Regions from separate parts of the Teredinibacter franksiae genome, predicted to be linked through region 1. Evidence: predicted binding sites of a transcription regulator. Region 1 holds the regulator's gene; each other region holds the start of a gene.
What was found. Region 1 encodes PhoB, which activates phosphate uptake and scavenging genes when phosphate is short. Its sites were predicted from a motif close to TGTCATAAANNTGTAACA; they were not measured.
Positions count from the first base shown of each region.

Region 1 (6,116 bases):
AGAAGAAAGCGCTTGAGTTATTAGCGTAGTTAAGGCGATTTATCGGTTATGAAAGAAATTGGTCTAGCTTGGGTGACTGAAATAATGTTTAGGTCTTGAATTGCTTAACAGAATTACGCTGCAGACTGCTGAGCAGCGCTATAAAAATCAAGGAGATAAGTTTCTACTTATGGGTGTTTTGGGTATTTCGAGGGTCATTAAGTAGGGCTTGTCTCTTTCAAAAACTCCCTGGGGAAGATTGGTGTTCTCCAAGTAGAATATTTTTTTGTGAGGCATCAATACTAGTTCAATCGCTTCGTCGAAGTGTTCAGTTAGTAGGTTGTCGACTTCGCCAGATGCATAGAGACTTTTAATGCCTTGTTCTAGTCGTTTTGCTAAAACCTTATTTTTGAGAGTTACGTGGAAGTAATAGGGTAAATAACTGTAAATGGCAAAACGCTTTTCTATAGTAATGTTTGATTCTGCAGAAGAAAAAATAGCTTTTTCAGAGATGATTTCATGGGGGCTGCGCATCAACAGATCGAATCTGCCGGCTTCCAGCATTTTGAACATGCCCCGATAGGATGCCGCATAGACGATAGAAAGTTTATGATCCGTCAATATTTTTGCGGTAGACCAGCCCTGCCCCTGGCCGATTTTTAGCTGGCGTAAATCGTTAAGGTGCTGTACTTGAGCGAGTTTTTCTTCGCTTTTTTTCGACGCAAGAAATAGTCGATAACTGGCAAGGCCGCGAATCAGTGGGACCGGCACTATGTGGGTTTTACCTTCCCAGGCGATTTTATAGGGCGATAGGCCTACAGAAAGATTGTCGCCGGTTAGCAGCTCCATCATCATGCGTTGGCTGCTCATATGAAAGTCGGGTTTTACCAGCTCGTAGGGGCCAAATTCGTCTTCGGTTGTGGCAAGCGCTGCGCGCAGTAATTTCGCAAAGTAGACTTGCCGCGCATCGCCCGTGCCCATATCGGGCAGCGCCGTTACTCGCTCTATAGCGTTAGCGGATAGCGACAGCAGGAGGGAGCAGCATGCGAACAAATAAAATATAAACGGGCGTATGAAGCGATTGTTAGAATACATCTTGTCTGTAATACTCGGAAGACACCCCCTATTATACGGCTATTAGCTCAATTTCTTTATCTCCTTTTTGCAATGAGCATGGCAGCGATCAAATAATAGTGGGGGCCGAGGTTTGTTTTTTTGTCAGCCGTTCGGTTTTTGTACGACGACATTTTACGTTTCAGCTTTGTGGTTTAATTCTGAGGCTTGGGAAGGTTGTCGGTTATCGCAATAGCCGTTTGCTCTCCTTCGGTTCTTGCCACAAAAGTTGCACAGCAACTATCGCTGAACACGTTCACGGCTGTTCGCAACATATCCAGAATTCGATCGGTGACCAATAATAAACCAATGCCTTCTGCCGGCAAGCCAACAGCTGAGAGAATTACGGCGATTGCCACTAGGCTGGCGGCGGGTATACCGGCAACGCCAATGGAGGTTAATAGTGCGATGAGCACAATGGTAAATTGCGTAGCAAAGGTGAGGTCGAGGCCATAGGCCTGAGCGATAAACATAGCGGCTACACATTCGTATAGCGCTGTTCCGTCCATGTTAATGGTGGCTCCTAGGGGCAGTACAAACGATGTTGTGCGGTTGGAAACGCCCACATTCTTTTCCATACATTCCATGGTGATGGGCAGGGTGCCGGAGGAAGAAGCGGTGGAAAATGCGGTTAGCAGGGAGGGCGCCATGGCGCGAAACTGCGCTAATGGATTTACCCCGGCAACAAATTTGAGCACCAGTGGCATAGTGACAAAAACATGTATGCCCAATGCAAGCACAACGCAGATAAAAAAGATCATCATCGGTAAAAAAGATTCGATGCCCGTTTCGGCAATGGTGTTGCCCACTAGCCCAAAAACACCAATGGGTGTGAACTTCATAATGAACATGGTAATGCCCATCATGGTTTCGAAGATGCCCTGCCAGAAATTACTCAAGGTTTCTTTCAGTGGGTTGTCGATGCGCGTCATAAAGAAGCCGAACAATAAACCGAAGCAAATCAACCCCAGCATTTGCCCATCGGCGGCGGCTTTTACGATGTTTGGCGGCAGCATGCGGTGGAATACGGCGGCTATATCACCGGTGCCTTTGCCTTCAATTTTTTCCAGTGCCTGGCTAACCTGCTCGGTACTGCTTAGGTTTAAGCGGTCTTTGGCGGGTTCGCCGTCGATAATGCCGGGGGTGAGTAGGTTAACTACCAGCAGGCCGGTTAGAATCGCCATTAGGCTCGAGGCCATATAAAAACCCAGTGTTTTGCCGCCAAGTCGGCCGAGATCGCTGCCCTGCCCAAGCGTGGATACCCCGCTAATAATCGACGATAAAATCAGCGGAACGATGATCATCTTAAGACCGTTGAGAAACAGCTTTCCAACAAACGCCATGGACGATTGGATATGGGCTCCAGCGGCGATGTCGTTTGCGTTTAATTGGAAAACCATGAGGCCGCAAACAATGGCTGCGAATATGGCGATGAGAATTTGCCAGTGTAGAGGCAGCTTTAGCATCCTGAGCTCCTGGTGATTTATTGGTCGACGAGAGCGCGCAGTTTTGCGCTGGGTTTAAACTGCACCTGCCTTTTTTCTGGAATGTGCAGTGTTTCGCCAGTTTGCGGGTTTTTACCCGTACGGGCGGCGCGTTTTTTAGGGGTAAAGCTGCCAAAGCCCACAAGTGAAATTGATTCGTTGCGCGCGAGTGCATTGGTGATTTGTTCGAACAAGCTGGACACAGCGTCGTCGGCCTCGCGTGACGATAGGTTTGCGGCTTTGGCCACGGTTTGGATAAGGTCAGTTTTTCGCATTGTTATTTTACTGTGGGTAAAGGGTAGAATATTACCGTGATTACATGTGCATGATGTTCAAATGCATGACACCCATTCGGTGAGCACCTTCGCCGGGTCAATATAACACTATAAGCTCTCCATTCATGAATGCCCACTCGAACAAGCACACACTGCCGGCCTCACCGGGGAAACTGATCAGTTATTTTCGCCTGATGCGACTTAACCGCCCTGTTGGTATTTACTTGGTGCTGTGGCCAACGTTGTGGTCGCTGTGGCTTGCGGCAGAAGGGGTTCCGGACCTAAAAATGCTGAGTATTTTTGTTGCTGGTGTTGTGTTAATGCGATCGGCGGGCTGTGTTATTAATGATTTTGCCGATCGCAAAGTCGATGGTCATGTAAAACGCACGGCTGGCCGCCCGATAGTCGTTGGCCATGTGTCAGCTTTCGAAGCGGCGGCACTGTTTGTATTGCTGGCATTTAGCGCATTTGTGCTGGTGCTTTTTACCAACGAACTTACGGTCTATCTGTCTTTTGGTGGCGTTGCGCTGGCGTTTATTTACCCCTTTATGAAGCGCTACACCCACCTGCCACAGGTAGTGCTAGGGGCCGCTTTTGCCTGGGCGGTGCCGATGGCGTTCGCCGCTCAGGCGGGGGAGCTTAGCCCCGACATCTGGGTGTTGTACACCGCCGTCGTTCTGTGGACTGTGGCTTATGATACTTTTTACGCCATGGTCGATCGTGATGACGATATTAAAATCGGGGTGAAATCCACGGCCATACTGTTTGGCGAGGCTGACCGGGTAATGACCGGCGTTCTACAGTTTATGACGGTGATGGCGCTAGGTATGGTTGGTCAGAAATTTGAGCTGGGTTGGATCTATAGCCTCTCGGTTTTGCTGGCGGCTTGTTTGATGGTGTGGCAGCAGTTCCTTATTCGCAATCGAGAGCGGCAAGCATGCTTTAAAGCGTTTTTAAATAATAACTGGGTTGGTATGGTGCTTTTCGTGGGCCTGCTGTTGGACTACCAATTACTGCACCAATAAAGTTCAAATAGTGTGTTTTTGCTGTATTTCCCACCGAAAATACAGCAAATGCTAGAAAATCATGGCTTTGTTAGGCCGTGTCATAAAAGATTCACAAAACCTTTATTTAATTGGGGTTGATTCGGTGAACCTTCTATTCTCAAAAGATAAGCTTTTGTTGAGGTAGCATTTGAGAGGTCGCCGTTTAGTGCCGGTGATCAAGCTTTAAGGAGCATCGGCAAATGCCCAACAAGCAAGGTGAAACCTTCATGGTTGATAAAAAGATTCTTGTCGTTGACGACGAACGCGCTATACGCGATATGCTCCGGGTAGCGCTGGAAATGGCCGACTACACCGTGATGGAAGCGGGTGATGCTCAGGAGGCCCATAAGATCATCGTGGATGCCCGCCCAGACCTTATCCTGCTCGATTGGATGATGCCGGGTATTAGTGGTATAGAGCTGGCGCGACGTCTCAAAAGTGATGAGGTGACTCGGGAGATTCCCATCATTCTGCTTACCGCCAAAAGCGAAGAAGACAACAAAATCCAAGGGTTGGATCTTGGTGCCGATGATTACATTACCAAGCCTTTCTCTCCCCGTGAACTGGTGGCCCGTTTGCGCGCGGTGCTGCGCCGTAGCGATGCGCTGGCGAGTGGCGAACCTATCGCGGTAGAGGGACTTTGCCTAGACCCTGTTAGCCACCGGGTGACTATCAGCGATCTGCCGATACAGTTAGGGCCAACCGAATACCGGCTGTTGGAGTTCTTCCTTACTCATCAAGAAAGAGTATACTCCCGCAATCACTTGCTGGACTGTGTGTGGGGCGGCAATGTCTATGTTGAAGAGCGAACAGTCGATGTGCATATTCGACGTTTACGCAAGGCGATTCAACTGGGTGGCCACGACAGGTTGGTACAGACCATTCGTGGTGCAGGTTATCGCTTCTCCAATAAATTTTTGGTAACAACTGAATAACTGACAGCCGATTGATTAGAGGTTTCCTCAAAAGAAGTCGGGTAAAATTGCGGCGAGTAGAAGTGTCTACATAAATTGGAGTTTTGTGCGAGCTTAGTCAATTGGGGCCGTTCGCATACAACAGCTTAATTAACGGGCAGAGAATCGGCTAGGCTAAACTGGCCTTTTGGGTTGCCGAGTAAATAGAACCACTCCATGTTTCGAAAGGGTATAGCGACCGAACTCTGGTGGCTGATGGTGTATCTGTGCGTGGCACTGGCGATAGGCTTTATGCTGGGCGCTGTTTGGCCGGCCCTGTTCCTTGGTGCATTGGTGTATCTCGGCTGGATACTCTATCAAATTCAACAACTTGAAAAGTGGGTTACCGTCGTTCGGGTAAACGGTCTGCGAGACCATAAATTGCGCGGTATCTGGGGAGAAGTTGCTGAAGATATTGAGCTAATGATTAAGCGCGCGGATAAGGGCAAGCACCGTTTGCAACAGGTGGTTGCCCGTGTGCAGGACATGACGTCGGCACTCACGGATGGCGTTATCATTGTCGATAATGACGATAATATTGAGTGGTGCAACCGCTCCGCCGAGCGACAGTTTGATTTTGAACCTCAGGACATCGGCCGCAAGCTTACCAACTACATTCGTCACCCCACCTTTGTTAGTTACTACGACAGTGACGAGTACGAAGAGCCTTTAGACTTGCCCTCCAAGCATCATGAAGGCGAATTTCTGCAATTTCATATACACCGTTTTGGTGAAGGCGATCGTTTAGTCATTGTTCGCGATATTACCCGTGTCGCCAATCTTGAGCGCATGCGCAAAGACTTCGTCGCAAATGTCTCCCATGAATTACGTACACCGCTTACGGTGTTAGGTGGCTATCTGGAAACGATGGTTGACGCCGCCGATAACCTGCCGCCGACTTGGGCGCGCGCATTGGATCAAATGCGTGATCAGACCAAGCGTATGACCTCATTGATTACTGATCTTCTCACGCTCTCGCGGCTTGAAACCGAAGACCGGCAAACCGGCCAAGAGCCGGTGAGTTTGCGGCCATTAATCGAACAAATTATTGCGGATGCGAAAGTGCTGAGTGGGGACCACCAGCATGTGTTCAATGTTGATTGTGAACCCTCCATTCAGCTTGTTGGGCAAGAAAATGAGCTTCGCAGTGCGTTCGCTAACCTGGTGTATAACGCGGTGAACTACACACCGGATGGGCGTGAAATCTCTGTGGATGTAGAGCTCACTCCGCTGCAACTCATAGTAAAAATTAAAGATAACGGTAAT
Region 1 covers NZ_JACJUV010000001.1:2,296,705-2,302,820, reverse strand. The annotation lists gene H5336_RS09535 (substrate-binding periplasmic protein) at 148-1,074, opposite strand; gene H5336_RS09530 (dicarboxylate/amino acid:cation symporter) at 1,248-2,558, opposite strand; gene H5336_RS09525 (HU family DNA-binding protein) at 2,576-2,851, opposite strand; gene ubiA (4-hydroxybenzoate octaprenyltransferase) at 2,977-3,876, shown strand; gene phoB (phosphate regulon transcriptional regulator PhoB) at 4,125-4,832, shown strand; gene phoR (phosphate regulon sensor histidine kinase PhoR) at 5,028-6,116, shown strand, end outside.

Region 2 (6,116 bases), 1.3 Mb from region 1:
GATCATCAGTACAGCGAACACTTTTTCAACATTAGCAAAGCGGTTATCGGGGTCGGGGGCCTCACTGGTATCAACACGACGCAGAAAGTAGAGGCCAATGCCGGTTACAATCAGGCCCATCACGAAGGCAATACCAATGTTTTCAAAGTAACTAAGTTTAAAGCCGCTGTCTTTTAATACGTGCTTTAGGCCCTTTACCATCGTGACCATAGAAATAAGGAAACCCACCAAGAACATATAGACAGGAATATAACGCCGGGCGGCCTGCTCTGGGTTCGCTTTATTAAAGATCAGCCATTGCACACTCTTGAACAGAAGAAACGACAGACTTCCCGCCAGCACGGGAGAGACTACCCAGCTACCAACAATTGTCCCCACTTTACCCCAAGCAACAATATCAGTAGAAATACCAACGGCAGCAAAACCGACAATAGCCCCTACAATTGAATGAGTGGTAGAAACCGGCCAACCGAGGATGCTAGCAATAACCAACCACACACCTGCAGCGAGCAACGCACTCAGCATGCCATAAACCAATAGGTGCGGTGTGGTTTCCATTACTGCCGGGTCGATAATGCCTTTGCGTACGGTGGAGGTAACCTCACCACCGGCCAAGTAGGCCCCTAAGAATTCGAACACCATAGCGATAAATATGGCTTGCTTGATCGTTAGGGCACCGGAGCCAACCGAGGTTCCCATTGCGTTAGCAACATCATTAGCACCCACGCCCCAGGCCATAAACACACAAAATATACATCCCAACACCAACAAGATGGTGCCGTAGTCAGCCAGGATCGACATGTTAATTTGTCCTCACGAAATTCTAAGCGTGGTAGCTTTCTTATGGTTTAACGTGCGAGTAGCTGTAGCAAGCGTTCGCCGGTTTTTTGGGCGCGATCAGCCAAATTGCCAATCCCCTCGATAATGCGGTAGAAAAAGATAACGTCTACCGGCGGCAGCTCGGATTCAATTCTGAAAAGCCCCGCGCGAATGACTATTTGCTGCTGATCGGTTCTCTGCTCTAAGACATCCAGTTCGCCAACCATATTCTCGACAACTTCCATCTCACGACCGCCAAAGCCGGTTTCTAGAAGCTCATCCAGCTCGTTAATCGCGCTACGAGCTTGGGCAACGGTTGCCACGGTACTTTGCAAGTATTCACGCACAGTCTCTCGTAGTGATGACGGGAAAACCATTTTACGGCCCAGCATCAAACCCGCTATGTCTTTGCAGCGGTGAGTCAATTTGTCTTGTTTGGTCAGCAGGTCGAGAAGGTCCGAGCGCGGTACAGGTAAAAATAGACTTTTGGGCAGATGCAGGCGAATCTGCTTTTTCATCTCATCGCCACGCTCTTCCATTTCACTGATACGGTTGTAGCAGGCCTCGGCCTTAGCCCAGTCCTCTATAACACTGGCGTCATAGAAGGCAATTAACTCATTGGCCGCTAATTCGGCTACAGCGATATGTTCTTCCATCGGCTTGATGGGCGAACGGCCAAACATCTCAGTGAGCGGATTCTTTATTTTCATAGCTATTTCCCCTAGCAAGCTGAGCACCTTTGGCGCGCATATTACACATTAATCTCATTCAGGTGACAGGTATTTTTTGATCAATAGCAAATCAACGCCAGCTGAGTACGCAGAACAAGAGTATCGGTGACACATTTTAGAATACAGGTGCCCTAAAGACATACATAATAAGCCGGCCACGGAAGCAGGCCACATATTAACCAGCTTAGGGCTCGAATGAGAACAACCGCCGAGCCCAAGCAGGATTTGCTTGCTGAAACCCAGCGTAAGTCTTAGCGGCTGTATCGCGCACAACCTCGGCACTAGCGCCGGTAAACCATGCCTTAATCGCCGCTTCTAAAGTATAGGCTTCCGGAGCCATAAGCCCGGTGGTCGTTAGCAACGAATGCGCATCTGCGCGGTATAGGTGAGGGTCAAAATAGGTTTTACTGGTACAGGCCAGAATAATTGCACTACTCGCGCCTTTTGTAGTACTCGACAAAGTCATTGCAGGCAACGAAAACTCCATCAAACCATTATGCCCAACATAGGCATGAAGCTGTGCTCCACCACCGGCATTAAGCGTAGCCACCTGGCCATTGTGCTCTACTCGAAGCTGCTCACTGTAATCACCCGCCGTGTATTCAAGATAACGCCGGATAGCCTGACGTATATTTTTCCCTCTCCAAGCGTCAGCAACAACATAAACCTCTGTCGGCTTACCGTTACGATCTAGCACTGATTTAAACGCAACACGCTCGAGAATAGCATCGCCGTCGGGGCTTTTCAGCGTGACTTTCTGCCATTCAGGCTTACCTGAAAAATAGGTTTTCACCCCATAGAGCGCGCCCCAGTATAGGTTGGTACGAGGAACATCGCCGTTTCCCAGTTCAGCGCTTACCGGCACTATTCCCTGGGAGGCGTTGTCGCACAAGGCAACCACCACATGGGCAACCAGCGGCTTACCCGCTCGCAGGTCACGTTCCATTCTCGCCTGAACCGCCTTGCCTTCGTTCGCCAAGGCCGCTGCAGCGTTACCAATGACCAAGAACAACCCCGCAATAACGGGGCACAGCCGATGAACGATTGAAAGCAACAATCGCTTGGAAGTCAATCGGTTGATTATTTTTTAACCTTCCTGAATTTTAAGGTCCAACGATCGGTTTTACCGGTTACGTCTTTATGCCCAACTTCATGCTTCAACTCATCCGCGGGGCGGTAGTGTAAATCGGTAAAATCTATCAGTTCAAATCCCGCATCTTGAATTTCCTTAATGGCCAGTACCGGGTCAAAACGACGACGGTTTTGATCATTATCGGGTTCCAAATGCCGACGAGTATGGTCGACAACACCGTAAACACCGCCGACTTTCAGCATTTTGTACACCTCATCGTTCATGCGTTTGCGGCTGTACGCATCAAAATTGTGGTAATTGCGAAAGGTAAGCACCATATCGGCGTCCGTTAACCCAGACGCTTCGTTTTCCAGTTTATAAAAACGCGCTCCGTCCGGCTTATACACTTTGCTCTCGGGGGCCAGCAGGGTAACTTTATCGAAACCGGGTTTCTGTAACAGGTCGCCCATCCAATTGGTTCCGTAGGCCACGCAAAGCTCGCCCTTATCCTTCAGTGTTGGCGCAAGAATTCGGGTATACCAACCTCCACCAGGAATCAGCTCAACCACTTTCATATCATCTTTCAACCCCATAAAACTCAAGGTTTCCAGAGGTTTACGGTTAGCATCGCGTTTTACCTGCTTTTCCGGGCGGCTATCATCCGCCATAGCGGCTTCAACTTTGGATTTCAGCGCCGCATGGTCGCCCGCAAACACCAGGGGGCAAAGAAACAAAACGGCCATACAACCTGCTGCAGATATTATTCTCATGAGAATTTCCTTAGGTTTGTCTACACTAACGTTGTTGTGGGAAAGCGGCCATAGTAATACCTTAAAGGTTAAAGAATCGAGACTATGGGCTACACTCAGAAAGGAAACCTCTGACGGGCAAGCACCATGAATGACGAGAAAGACGACAACAAGCTCGCACGCACGTACGAAAAGATGGCTACGCGAGCGCGAGAGATTTTTAACGACTCCAGTGAAAAGTCGCTAGAAGCACTGGAAAAAGCCATAGAGGCCTCCCGAGAACATTTTGTGAAACTCGGTGAAATCACCCAAAAAGAAAGCGCGCACCTAAAATATTACCTCAGGCGCGACCTGGAACAATCCGCCAAACACTTCCAAGAACTCAGCGAACAGGCAAAGAAACAATTTAGCAAACAGAACTTAGAAAACCTGCAGGCAGGCTTTTTAGATCTCACGGCTTCTGTTGCCCATGGCGCTAGCGACCTTTTTTCAAAGCTGGCCGACTGGGCTGAATCGGGCTCTAGCTATCACACAGGGCAGATAACCGCGCCAGGGATTCTCCGCTGCCGCAAGTGCGAAAAAGAAATGCATTTTCGCAAAACCGGTAACATTCCCCCATGCCCCAGCTGCCATGCCACAGACTTCATACGCACTAGCAGCAACCCCGAAGGCTAATGAACTTCGGGGTAATTTCGCAAGGGATCAAGAATAGCTTCTTGACCATTTACCTGAATCTCTAGTGCATACGCTAATAGTTCACCTAGCTCCCCCGGAGGAAAGCCTTTATTCGAAAACCAGAGCAAGTACTCCTCCGGCAGGTCAATCAGTACCCGGCCCTTGTAACGGCCAAACGGCATTGCCATGTTTGCGAGTTTAATCAAATGTCGCTTTTCCAGCATGGAGATCTAATTCCCTTGACGAATAAAGAACGCTATTCAACAGAAAATATTGCGCCGCGACAACATCTGCGGCACAGGTGCTTGAAAAACCCCTTCTAACCCCATAGGTTAGAAGCTGTTGATCACTTATCACGATCAACCCTCTGGGGAAGCCATTAGCAACCCCTCTACATGTGCCACGAAGTCCACCCTGAGGACAACAACAGGAAAGGTTATATGCAAATAAATATTTCTGGTCGCCATGTCGATATCACTGACGGTATCCGCAACTCCGTAAATAACAAATTCACCAAGGTACACAGCCATTTCCCCCAACTAGACGCTTTGTCCGTTATCGTCACAGTTGAAAAAAACGAGCAAAAAGTTGAAGCCCAAACCCAATATCTGGGCGCCCCCGTTTCCGTTCACGCCTCTAACGAAGATCTGTACGCAGCCATTGCCGGCTCTGCGAAAAAACTGGAGGCCGCGCTAAGCCACCGCAAGGGGTCGGTAAAAGCCCATCAACACGAAAACCCGATGAAAACCCAGGAACTCTAGGCCGACGAAGACCCGTTAAGCCCTCTATACTGACAGGGAGAGTTGCGCCTATTGCGAACTCTCCCTAAACCATCATTCGTCAGAGGCACACCGCTATGACCGACGAAACCAGCAGATTGAAAACCCTCGCCGGTGAGTTACTCGATGAACTAGGCAAAGCCGATGCGCCAGACGTTGAGGCACTGGAGCTGCTGCAAAACCTCGATGCCCAGCTGCAGGATGTTATTGAGCGCAGCCAGGACAGTAACGAAATCACCGATTTATTGACAAACCTTGAATCAAGGTTTGCGGTACATCATCCGGTTGCTGAGCGTTATGTTCGCGACATTATCGATTCGTTGAGTAAAATGGGGATCTAAACCGTCTTTTGTCTAACTCAACACAAGTAGCTTGCCTGTGACTAACATTTATCGACCCGTTTCCGATTCACAAGTTATTCTCAAAGAACTGATGGTGCCGTCCTACGCCAACTTCGGTGGCAAAGTACATGGGGGGATTATCCTTTCGCTTATGGATAAAATCGCCTACACCTGCGCCGCCAGCCACGCCAAAGCCTATTGTGTAACAGCATCGGTGGATTCCGTTAATTTCCTTAACCCCGTAGAAGTTGGTGAGCTTGCCACCCTCTATGCGTCGGTTAACTATGTAGGTCGCTCCTCTATGGAAGTGGGCATTCGAGTGGAATCTGAAGACTTTAAAGAAGGTTTGTGCAAACACACCAATACCTCTTACTTTAGTATGGTCGCCCTCGACGAGAAAACCCGAAAACCCGTGGAAGTGCCTGGCCTTGCTTTACAGACCGAATCCGAGGTTCGTCGTTTTATCAAAGGGAAATACCGTAAACAGGCCAAGCGCCGTTATGCCGAAGACTTTGAAAAACTAGGTGCTGAACTGGATTTTGCCGTAGAAGCAACCAAACTGAAAAAAGAAAACTGCCGAATAAAACTGCCAAAATAAACATTAATGGACGACACCCACAGTGTCGCCCAAGCTTGCATACCCAACTGAACCAATTCCGAGTACGGGGATCTTATCTAGCAGTACGATAAAGAGGTTTATGCCATGCCCCCTTCCCGCCCCCGCTTTCCACTCATCCCTAAACACCCACAATACGGGTATAGCGAACATCAGGTTACAGACGAAAACCTATACTTATCGCGACGAAAATTTATGTCCACCGGGATGTACGCCGGAGCTGCAGCTTTGGCGGGCTATTTACCGCAATGGGCTCACGCGAAAACCACACCATGGCAGGCAAAAATAACCTCTGCACCACGAACAAAAGAACACAAAGAAGCCCTTACACGCC
Region 2 covers NZ_JACJUV010000001.1:3,615,295-3,621,410, reverse strand. The annotation lists gene H5336_RS15350 (inorganic phosphate transporter) at 1-801, opposite strand, end outside; gene H5336_RS15345 (TIGR00153 family protein) at 849-1,529, opposite strand; gene H5336_RS15340 (hypothetical protein) at 1,735-2,622, opposite strand; gene H5336_RS15335 (class I SAM-dependent methyltransferase) at 2,631-3,392, opposite strand; gene H5336_RS15330 (zinc ribbon-containing protein) at 3,519-4,046, shown strand; gene H5336_RS15325 (DUF3820 family protein) at 4,043-4,270, opposite strand; gene hpf (ribosome hibernation-promoting factor, HPF/YfiA family) at 4,487-4,807, shown strand; gene H5336_RS15315 (DUF4404 family protein) at 4,903-5,166, shown strand; gene H5336_RS15310 (acyl-CoA thioesterase) at 5,258-5,764, shown strand; gene msrP (protein-methionine-sulfoxide reductase catalytic subunit MsrP) at 5,870-6,116, shown strand, end outside.
Region 2: the regulator PhoB is predicted to act here: its motif matches at 1,569-1,586, upstream of H5336_RS15345 (TIGR00153 family protein).

Region 3 (6,116 bases), on a different contig from region 1:
AAAGATTATTTTTTAAACTAATCGCCGATGTGTCTTGTAGGCTCCTTTCTTGTGTTTGGCTTCTATCTATCAATAAATTGAATTCGGAATTGGTAGAGAAATAGGAGCACTGTGTGCTGAATATTGCACCGGAACCCGGTAGATGTAGGTCATTGACCTCTATGCAAAATTGTACAAACGCACTAAGGTCTTTATCACAGACAAGAAGCTGTAAGTATTCACACTCTGGGTTCATTGTAGGTAAAAAAGCCTGGAACCAGTGTTCTCTAATCATGGTGCCACGGCAGTCAAATTGAATTACTTTATAGGGCCACTGGCTTAAAACCTGCTTTAAACAATTGTGTAAGCGAGCTTGAGGAATGATCAAGCTCACCACGGAAAAGCCGGTTTTCTCAATAAACGCTGCCATCATTGATCTCTATTTATTCGTGCAACAATAAGCCCAACGCTGAGCACGGTAATAATGGGGCCGACCGATGCGAGAGCTAAAATGCCAAAACCATCGGATACACCGGGTACCGCAGCACCTACCCCCAAGCCCATCGCCAAAACTAGGGGTACGGTAATGGGGCCGGTAGTTACACCCGCTGAATCCCAGCCGAAATTGACAAACTCTTCAGAAGACCACCAAGTAAGAAGTAACAATAAAAGGTAGGGCGGAATTAAGAGGTTTATCAGCGGTAAATTGAAGGCGATTTTGGTTACGCCCGTAGCAATACCCATTCCAACACCGAAGGCAACGGAGTGCATAAGTAGGCGTTTTTTAAAGGCGCCTACGGTCACTTTCTCGACGGTGTTACCTAGTGCGTTCAATGCAGGCTCTGCCAAGGTGGCGCCATAACCGAGGAAAAAACCAAAAATAATAGCGATAACTTTTCCTGTTGCTTCAGTATCAAATTTAGGCGGTACAAATCCACCACCTTCAGCGCCCCATGGTGTTAGGCTTGCGAATGCTGTGGGAATATTGCCGCCCAGCTGTGAACCCAGAGGTGTTAATCCTAAACTCAAGCCAAGCATGAATAAAGTCATGCCGATGAGAGCAAAGGCAATACCGATTTTAATTTCCATTGCTACTTTGAGTTTTTCTTTGTTGAGCCGCAATATAAGCCACAGGGATGCCACCAGGAATATACACAGTGGCACAATCGCTCGTATAGAAGCCATTAAAGATGATTGAAGGTCTTTAGCTATCTCAACGGCTGGGTTCCAGGTGTCTTTGCTCATTAGGGCCGGAATGGGGGATGGGGTTTTTGTTAGCACAATTTGTGCATTCGAAATAACAATTTCGCCATCGACCAATTGCTTGGTGCCACCTCGATATTCAACTTCATATTTAATATTGAAGTTGTCAGAATCGGCATAACGGCGATATTCTTCCTCACTAAATAACGTGTTGGTGTTCAAGCGCATATTGGGCTGGTCACTTTTAATGGTGGTTGCCAGCGTTTCAATTTTGTATTCGCCTGTATAGTTTTCTGCACCTATATAATCGTTATTAAAATAGTGATAAAAGCTGAGTAATAGCACCGCAATAATCGGAAATAGTGAGGCCAAAGTGACAATGCCAAACCCGGCATTACTGGTATCACCATCACCTAGAATACGGCAAACACCTATGCCCAGCGCTAGCACAAGGGGAACGGTTACTGGCCCGGTGGTTACGGCTCCACAGTCCCAGGCAAGGCCTAATACCGCCTGCAATTGCGGAATGGTGTTGGCGAATAGCGTAAGCACTATCAGTAATGCCACTATCGGTAGTACCAGAATTTTAAGGGACCAGTTGCGGTAAAAACGCAGCACGCCTAAAAGTACCGCCAAGCCAACACCAATCCCCACAACACTTACCAGCTCACCGGTGAAATCGTTTAGCAAGCTGAATAGCAAGGGTGTTTGTTCGGCACGAACGCCGGCTCCTGCCGAGCGTAGTACCGCAATGGCTGGTTCTGCAAAGGTGGCGCCTACGCCCATTACAAATGAAAACAACAGCACGCCCCAAAGGGGTGTATTACGGGGTAGAATTGCACCAATGGTTTCACCCAGAGGCATCAAACCCAGTCGTAGGCCTTCCATAAAGAACATTAGCCCGAGCACAACGATAAAAATACCCACAGAAATCATTGTGGTGTAAACAAGAGGTAGGCCAAGAACCAGAATTTGAAAAATTGCCAGGTAAAAAACGATAAACCAAATACTCTTTACTTGGCTTAAGAAGTTATCTGCGATGTAGGGCCAAAGAATGCTGAGTTTTTCTGAGAGGCTTAACTCAATATGCAGGTCTGGGTTTTTCAACTAGAGTTCCTCGCGGAGATGCTGGCTTACAGATTACTGGTGTATAGATTTTAGTATGGATCAGGCAGATATGCCGGAGTGCACGATAACGTAAGAATAGGATAGGTGCCAGTATTTTGAGGGAAGGCTCTAGGGTGTCGATGTCGATCGTTTTTGACGGTTGTAGTGAGAACGAATTATCTGCTTGGAAGGGCAACCAGCCTACTTCTGCGCAGTTGACCTTACACTAAGGCCTGCCTGATCGCGCAGAGGCTAAAATCAATTAATAGAGGAGCCCAAATGGAAGTTATGGCGCGTTCGAGCACAGGCGGTAGAGGGTGTATGTTGATGCCCTTGCGATATGGGGTGGTATTGATACAGATATCGTTTATTAGGTGTTGGATTGTTGCTGGTGTAACCAAATCGTCATAATACCCTCATGTTTCTGTCACAGTTCGGTGGTAGTTTGGCCTTCATTGGAGGGCTGAGCATGCGTGTTTTACAGAATATACATCAAATTGACTTAGCTACATTCGACTGGTGTTTACGTCGTAGGCATCGCGAATTGGCGGTTGTATTAAGTCGGTATGTTTCTAGGACGGCGGACGGGCCTGTGTACGGGGTTCTGGGTGTTGTCTTTATATTGTTAGGTCAATGGCATATGGCGAAGTTAATGGGCGTTACATTTCTTGTAGAGCGTGTGCTGTATTTAATCTTTAAATCGTCTTTTCGTCGGAATCGCCCTGCGGTAGCTATACCTGGATTTACAAGTGAGGTGACGCCTTCTGACCAGTTCAGTTTTCCATCAGGACATACTTCGGCTGCTTTTTTAGTGGCTTGTGCTTTGAGCGCTGAATTTCCATGGTTAATCTGGGTTCTATACCCTTGGGCCGCGAGTGTAGGCGCTGCACGCGTTATGCTCGGTGTGCATTTTCCAACGGATGTAATGGCGGGTGCATTGCTCGGGCACTCTATTTGTGTTTTGGCAATGAGCCTTCTTTAAATTAATTGAGGTGCGCACAGGAGAACTCAATGAAAATACTCTACGGTGTTCAGGGGACGGGCAACGGTCACTTGAGTCGTGCGCGTGCTTTAAATAAATACCTATGTGAATATGGTATTGAAGTTGATTACTTGTTCTCTGGTAGAGACAGGGCAAACTATTTTGATATGGAAGAATTTGGTAGTTGGCAATGTAAACGTGGATTAACGTTTGCCCACCAAGCCGGGAAAATAAATGTTTGGAAAACGCTAAAAAAGACCAGCCTTCGACAGCTGTGGCTGGATATTAACCAGCTAGATCTAAAGCCCTACGATATTGTGCTGACAGACTTTGAACCTATTACTGCATGGGCGGCTCGTCGTAAAGGTATAGCTTGTATTGGTGTAGGTCATCAATATGCATTTGACCATAAAGTTCCGCGTCGAGGCGATGACTATTTGGGGCGAAAAATTATGGAAATGTTCGCGCCTGCAGCGGCTAGTTTGGGTTTGCACTGGCATCATTTTGATCAACAAATACTGCCGCCTATTGTTGATATGGATGTTACTGAAGACACCGTGGTAGCGGGAAAAATTTTGGTATACCTCGGGTTTGAGTCAATTGAGGCTGTATTGGCATTGCTTAAACCTTTCACGGACTACAAATTTTACTATTATGGTGATTTTGAAAAGCCGGAAACGCGAGGCCATATTGAATTGCGGCCACTATCACGTGACGGCTTTAAGTATGATCTTGCGACCTGTGAAGGTGTTATCAGTAACGCCGGTTTTGAGTTGTCCAGTGAAGCTATTCACCTAGGTAAGAAGATATTGGTGAAGCCTTTACGAGGGCAGTTGGAGCAGTTATCCAATGCTAGGGCCATGGAGGAGCTGAAGCTTGCCATGACCATGGATACCCTAGAGTCCAAAGTGACGGCGGACTGGCTGAAGCATTTTTCGGGTCCCCGTGTGGTTTATCCGAATGTGGCGGACGCTATTGCGCAGTGGATAAACAACAGTGGGTGGGAAGCACCGGGTTCCAAAGAGCAGCTTATTCAGTCGTTGTGGCAAGCGGTTGAGGCGAAAGGTGTGGAACGTTTTTGCACCAACCCTTTACCTCCAAAGCACTGTATTAGCGACCTTAACGGGCGTCTCTGACAAGCTACACACACTAAAAAATTTCGGCCTCTGTGCTATGTTGGTGTATTGAAGTTGTTGTTCCTGAAGTGTAAGTGTTAACAATATCGCTTTCAATTGCGGTTAATAATGTAAGAACTTTATCGCTGGCGGTTTCCATGTCACTCAGTGAGTTAAATGCGTCATCTGTTTTATTTTGCTCAGCGAACTGTAATGCTTCAATGCCCTTTGTGTGTACGTCTCGGTGAGGTGCCTCTATTGCTTTAAATGAATGCAAATGGCTGAACGATTTTTTACCATCTCCTTGATAGTACCATTTGCCCAACCGACACTCGGTATGATCAGAAAAGGTATCTAGCGACTTTTCTGATTTCCCCCAAAACCGGCGATATACTTCGGATTTCCAAACAACGTGATCTAATTTCACGGTTTGAACAAAGGATCGTTAGGCGGAAAGCGCAATGGTTAGTGACATGTTTTGTGCGTGATGGGTAAAGTCGTCGACGATTATGGATATATCTTTCGTCGATTGAGATGTTTGCTGAACGGTTGTACTGGTTTCCGAAATGCGTTGGGCAACGTCTTCTGTTTTATCGGTAATGGTGTGGATAAGGTCCGATATTTCTGAAGATGCCTGTGCCGACTTTTGCGCGAGTGCACGCACCTCATCGGCCACTACGGCAAATCCGCGGCCTTGTTCTCCTGCTCTAGCGGCTTCAATCGCGGCATTCAATGCGAGGAGATTAGTTTGGTCGGATATGCCTCGTATTTGTGTCACAAAGCTCTCAATTTGGGTACCAACTTCTGTAAGCTCCTGTACACCCTCGGTAACTTTCGCTGTTTTGTTGTCCATCACATGTAGAGATTCACTGATTGCCGTGAGTATAGTTTTTATTTGTTGGTAATTTACAGACGATTCAGTCAATTGACTTTTCTGTTCTAAGGCAGTGGATGTCGTTTGGGCCATACTTTCGCGAATATGCTCCATGGTCGCGGCATTGGAGATCCATAGGTCACGAAGCCTGCTTTGTTCGGCTTGAGCAAGAGCTGCAGCTCTTGCTCAAGCTTTTTGACTTTTTGTTCGAGCGTTTCAATCTCTAGCGGTGTGGGGCCATTTCCCTGAAACCAGGAACGGATAAAATTCAGCATTGCCGTTACCTTTTGAGTGCTCAAAAAGTATAGCAAAGTAATTTTTGCCTATTGATTATTGCCTACAGGGTTTTGCTAATAAACAGTGCCAACGCAATCATCCAGCCAAAACCGGCCAGTATCTTCCAAAATAGCATTGGGTCTTTTTCCAGAAAAGGTGTGCCCGCTGCTCCTGTCCAATTGGGGTTTGGTCGTTGCAGGTCGAGCTGCCACTCGGAGAGGGCGGCGTAGCGGTTGCCGGGCTGAATGCTCAGGGCCTTTGCCATCGCTTTGTCCAGCCATGGGGGCACCAGCGCGTTATGTTTTTGTGCGGGAATGTAAGTGAGCTTTTGGAAGCTCTTCAGGCTGTTTGCCTTACTGTAGGCCTCCCCATAGGGGTGCTTTTGGGTGAACATTTCATACAGTAGTACCGCTAGTGAAAATTGGTCGGATTTATGGCCAACATTACCGCCATAACGGTATTCCGGCGCAGAGTAGTCCAGTGTGCCGAGCACCTCGTCTCGCTGAAACGGCGCGCCAGCTTCCTGTATACCGGCTACCCAGCAGGAGCCAAAATCGATAATGGTGGCCCCCTGAGAGCC
Region 3 covers NZ_JACJUV010000003.1:81,249-87,364, reverse strand. The annotation lists gene H5336_RS18690 (hypothetical protein) at 1-412, opposite strand, end outside; gene H5336_RS22720 (DUF1538 domain-containing protein) at 409-2,289, opposite strand; gene H5336_RS18675 (phosphatase PAP2 family protein) at 2,759-3,271, shown strand; gene H5336_RS18670 (MJ1255/VC2487 family glycosyltransferase) at 3,301-4,407, shown strand; gene H5336_RS18665 (CZB domain-containing protein) at 4,421-4,813, opposite strand; partial or broken gene H5336_RS23500 (methyl-accepting chemotaxis protein) at 4,832-5,176, opposite strand; gene H5336_RS18655 (bifunctional protein-serine/threonine kinase/phosphatase) at 5,598-6,116, opposite strand, start outside.
Region 3: the regulator PhoB is predicted to act here: its motif matches at 2,704-2,721, upstream of H5336_RS18675 (phosphatase PAP2 family protein).